DNA from 2 places in the Stenotrophomonas sp. 22385 genome. Region 1 is predicted to be linked to the other one. Evidence: riboswitches for the same ligand, from Rfam matches in the RefSeq annotation. Region 1 holds a riboswitch; the other holds the start of a gene.
What was found. Region 1 has a riboswitch for glycine ahead of ACTJI4_RS01745 (trimeric intracellular cation channel family protein). Riboswitches for the same ligand answer to the same signal wherever they lie in the genome.
Positions count from the first base shown of each region.

Region 2: another riboswitch for glycine. It lies ahead of gcvP (aminomethyl-transferring glycine dehydrogenase); the one in region 1 lies ahead of ACTJI4_RS01745 (trimeric intracellular cation channel family protein).

Region 1 is NZ_JBQEOG010000001.1:420,834-423,212, reverse strand. Features, by position in the region: gene ACTJI4_RS01760 (NAD(P)/FAD-dependent oxidoreductase) at 1-300, shown strand, start outside; gene ACTJI4_RS01755 (hypothetical protein) at 273-590, opposite strand; gene ACTJI4_RS01750 (GIY-YIG nuclease family protein) at 587-859, opposite strand; glycine riboswitch at 904-998, shown strand; glycine riboswitch at 1,007-1,097, shown strand; gene ACTJI4_RS01745 (trimeric intracellular cation channel family protein) at 1,182-1,799, shown strand; gene ACTJI4_RS01740 (3-deoxy-7-phosphoheptulonate synthase) at 1,877-2,379, opposite strand, start outside.
Region 2 is NZ_JBQEOG010000010.1:131,588-133,966, reverse strand. Features, by position in the region: gene gcvP (aminomethyl-transferring glycine dehydrogenase) at 1-1,280, opposite strand, end outside; glycine riboswitch at 1,365-1,466, opposite strand; gene ACTJI4_RS17135 (multidrug effflux MFS transporter) at 1,762-2,379, shown strand, end outside.

The sequences.
Region 1 (2,379 bases):
GACACGCCGGCACCCGGCCCGTTCAAGTACCAGGACTACGGCAACCTGGCCACGATCGGGCGCATGGCCGCCATCGTGCACCTGGGCCGGCTGCAGTTGTCCGGTGTGCTGGCCTGGTGGTTCTGGCTGGCCGCGCACGTGTTCTTCCTGATCGGGTTCCGCAACCGGATCGTGGTGCTGCTCAATTGGGCGGTGGCGTATTGGAGCTACCAGCGCAGTGCACGGATCATCTTTGGTGATGACCGCGAGGACCGCCGACCGAAACCGACCGATCAGGGATCGTTGCCCGGAGCGAGGTGAACATCCCAGGTGCACAGGAAATCCGGATCACGGATGGTCAGCGCCATCGAGCGCAGCGTGTAGTCGCCGGGCGCGGCCGGGGTGTAATGACCAAGCTCTGGCGGCAGGAACAGTTCCTCGCCGTCCAGCGCGCTGGCCAGCACCACGCCCTCCTCGTCATTGATGCGCAGCACGTGCCCGGCCATCTGGCGGTGCTCCAGCGCGTTGCCTTCGGCGTCCAGGTAGGTGATGCCGGCGAGCACGGTCTTGCCGATCATTGCGCGCGCCTTGGCCGGGTCGATGCCTGTCATGTTCCGCCACTCCGTTGCTGAAGCCAGGCCAGTTTGCGTGCGCGCGGCTGGCGCTTGAGCTCGCATTCGGCCTTGGAGGCGGCCGAACGGTCCGGATAGGCGCGCATGGCGAGCAGCTTCACCGGCGGGTTGGCGCGGGTGTAGCGCGCGCCCTTCCCGCACGCATGGGCCTGGAAGCGGGCGTCCACGTCGTTGCTGATGCCGGCGTAATAGCTGCCGTTGCGGCATTCCAGCAGATAGAGGTACCAGGGGGCGGGTTCAGCGGGCATACCGGGATTATCCACCGGCACGAGGGTACTGGCTGCTAGAATCCGCTCCGGATGCAGGAGAGAGGCGCCGCGCTGGCGCCCGCCGAAGGCGCAGGCTCCCATAATCGCTCAGGCCGGTGGCTCGAAACGCCACCAACCATGCATCCAACACGCCGATCTGGAGAGAGGTCTTCAATGACCCGCCGAAGGGGCACGTGGCCTGGCCACTGAACTCTCAGGCAAAAGGACAGCGGGAGCGGCAACGGAATCCCACCCCACGACAGTGCTGCGGCGCTGGCGCGTGCGCGTTTCCGTCCCCGCCTGCCCCCTCCGGAGCCGCTGCATGCTGCTGTCCATCATCTACCTCATCGCCATTTCCGCCGAAGCCATGACCGGCGCGCTGTCTGCCGGTCGTCGGCGGATGGATCTGTTCGGCGTGGTCATCATCGCCTGCGTGACCGCGCTGGGCGGCGGCTCACTGCGCGATATCGTGCTGGGCCACTACCCGCTGGGCTGGGTCAAGCACCCCGAGTACCTGGGCTTCACGATCTGTGCGGCACTGATCGCCACCTGGGTGGCACGCTGGATGCACCACTTCCGCCGCACCTTCCTGGTGCTCGATGGCCTGGGCCTGATCTGCTTCACCCTGATCGGCTGCGCGGTGGCGCGCGACGGTGGCCACGCGGCGCCGATCGTACTCATCGCCGGCATGCTCACCGGCGCCTTCGGCGGCGTCCTGCGCGATGTACTGTGCAACGAGGTGCCGCTGATCTTCCAGAAGGAGCTGTACGCGGTGATCACCCTGCTCACTGGCGCGGCGTGGCTGGGTTTGCTGGAACTGGACGTGTCGCTCAATGCCGCCACGCTGTGGTGCCTGGGCGGCGGCTTCGCGTTCCGCCTGCTGGCGATCCACTTCAAGTGGGAGATGCCGAAGTTCGTGTATCGCGACGAGGTGCATTAGCGGGTATCGACCGGCGGTCGATACCCGCCGCCGGCCGGCACCGGTAGCGCACGACCGTTGGTCGTGCGCCGCCCGGATCAAGCCGCCTCGGCCAGACGCCGCGCGCGCCGCGCACGCACGGCCTCGGCCAGCGCCTCCAGCACCTGCAGCGAACTGTCCCAGCCGATGCAGCCATCGGTGATGCTCTGGCCGTACACCAGCGGCTGGCCTTCCACCAGTTCCTGGCGGCCAGCGACCAGGTGGCTTTCCACCATGACGCCCACGATGCGCTCTTCGCCTGCCGCCAGTTGTGCATTGATGTCAGCGATCACCTTCGGCTGGTTTTCGGGATTCTTGCTGCTGTTGGCGTGGCTGGCATCGATCATCAGCCGCGCCGGGAGCTGCGCCTTGGCCAGCGTCTGGCTGGCGGCATCCACGCTGGCGGCATCGAAGTTCGGCACTTTGCCGCCACGCAGGATCACGTGGCAATCCGGGTTGCCGGCCGTGGCGACAATGGCGGTATCGCCCTGCTTGGTCACCGACAGGAAGTGGTGCGGGTTGGACGCGGCACCCACCGCGTCGGCGGCGATCTTGATGTTGC
Region 2 (2,379 bases), on a different contig from region 1:
AGGCTGATGCCGACCGCTTCGCTGTCGATCGCACGCAGGTTGATGCGGGCGGCGGCGGCCTTGGCGTGGATCGCTGCGGCGTCGATGTCCTTGACGTGCAGGGTGTCGAAGAACTGCTCACCGACGTTGACGCCGGCGGTGCGCAGCGCGGCCGCCAGGATCGCGGCCAGGCGGTGGGTGCGGCGGGCAATGCGGGTCAGGCCGTCGGGGCCGTGGTACACGGCGTACATCGAGGCCATCACCGCCAGCAGTACCTGCGCGGTGCAGATGTTGGAGGTGGCCTTCTCGCGGCGGATGTGCTGCTCGCGGGTCTGCAGGGTGAGGCGGTAGGCCGCATTGCCCTGGGCATCGACCGACACGCCGATCAGGCGGCCCGGCATCGAGCGCTTGTAGGCATCCCGGCAGGCCATGAACGCCGCGTGCGGGCCGCCGAAGCCGAACGGCACGCCGAAGCGCTGCGAGTTGCCCACCACGATGTCCGCGCCCCATTCGCCGGGGGCGGCGATCAGGGTCAGCGCCAGCAGGTCGGTGGCCACGGCGACCAGGCCGCCACGCGCGTGCACGGCATCGGCCAGTGCCTTGTAATCGCCGATGTGGCCGAAGGTGTCCGGGTACTGCAGCAGCACGCCGTAGGCTTCGGCTTCCATGGCCTCGGCCGGGGTGCCCACGCGCAGCACGATGCCCATCGGCTCGGCGCGGGTGCGCAACAGTTCCAGCGTCTGCGGGTGCACGGCATCGTGCACGAAGAAGGTGTCGGACTTGCTCTTGGCCGAACGCTTGGCCAGGGTCATCGCTTCGGCCGCGGCGGTGGCTTCATCCAGCAGCGAAGCGTTGGCGATCTCCATGCCGGTCAGGTCGGCGCACAGGGTCTGGAAGTTGATCAGCGCTTCCATGCGGCCCTGCGAGATCTCGGCCTGGTACGGGGTGTAGGCGGTGTACCACGCCGGGTTTTCCAGCACGTTGCGCAGGATGACGTTCGGGGTGAGGGTGCCGTAGTAGCCCTGGCCGATGAAGGTGCGGAACACCTGGTTCTTGTCGGCGATGGTGCGGATCTTGGCCAGCGCTTCCACTTCGGTCAGCGAGCTGGGCAGCGCCAGCGCGGCCGGCGACTTGATGCCCGACGGCACGATGGCGTCGGTCAGTGCGTCCAGCGAGGCGTGGCCGACCACGTCGAGCATCTGCGCGATTTCGGCGTCGTTGGGGCCGATGTGGCGTTCGACGAACGCGTGGTGGTGTTCAAGCTCGCGCAGGGAGGGGGTGTTCTGGGACATGGCTGGCATCCAAAAGAGTGGGCACGCACGTTCGGAAGCGCGGACGGGGCGTGTCGTGGGCGACAACGGTCCACCGGACCCTGCGGTCTTCCTGGGTGCCCCTCTGTCCTTTTGCCTGAGAGTTTAGAAGCGCGCGGCTGCGTGCTTCGTGCCCCTTCGGCGCCGGCACTGGCCGGTCTCTCCAGAGTTTTGGTGCGGGTGGTATCGGGCCTGAGCGATTACGGGCGTTGCGCCTTCGGCAGCGGGGCTTCAATACAAAGCGCCGCTTCTCCCACCATGTAGCCCGGCGATTATAGCCCAGAGCCCCGCCCATCAACGGCCGTCCGGCACATGAACAGGGGGTGCATACCGCTCCATCACCGGCTGCCGGGCATGGTGCCAGGCAGGCGGACGGCCTATCATGGCCTGATCCTCGTATTCATCAGGCGCCACCGCAGGCTGCGGCCGGCGCCTTCCGTGCGTTCACGCGCGGCCGCTGACGGAAGACCCGATGACACCCGCCTCACCTTCTACCCGCCGCCTGGCCCTGCTGCTCGCCGGCCTGGCCATGTTCGGCCCGTTCTCGATCGACACCATTTTCCCGGCGTTCCTGCTGCTGGGCGAGCGCATGCAGGTCGACCAGGTCGCGGTGCAGCAGACGGTCAGCGTGTATTTGCTGTTCTACGGCCTGATGAGCCTGGCGCACGGCCCGCTGTCGGACGCGTTCGGTCGCCGGCGGGTGATCCTGGGCGGGCTGGTGCTGTTCATCGCCGCTTCGATTGGCTGCGCGCTGTCGCGCGACCTGACCACGCTGCTGGTGTTCCGCGCGCTGCAGGGCGTGACCGCCGGGGTGGGCGTGATCGTCGGTCGTGCGGTGATCCGCGACCTGTACCACGGTGCCGACGCGCAGCGGTTGATGAGCCAGGTCTCGATGATCTTCGGGATTGCGCCTGCGATCGCGCCGATCATCGGGGGCTGGATCCTGCTCGGCGGCGGCGACTGGCCGCTGATCTTCTGGTTCCTGGTGGCGTTTGCGCTGGTGCTGCTGGCGGCTACCAGCAAGTGGCTGCCGGAAACGCACCCGGTCGAAGCACGCACGCCGCTGTCCACCGGCGCGCTGCTGCGCAGC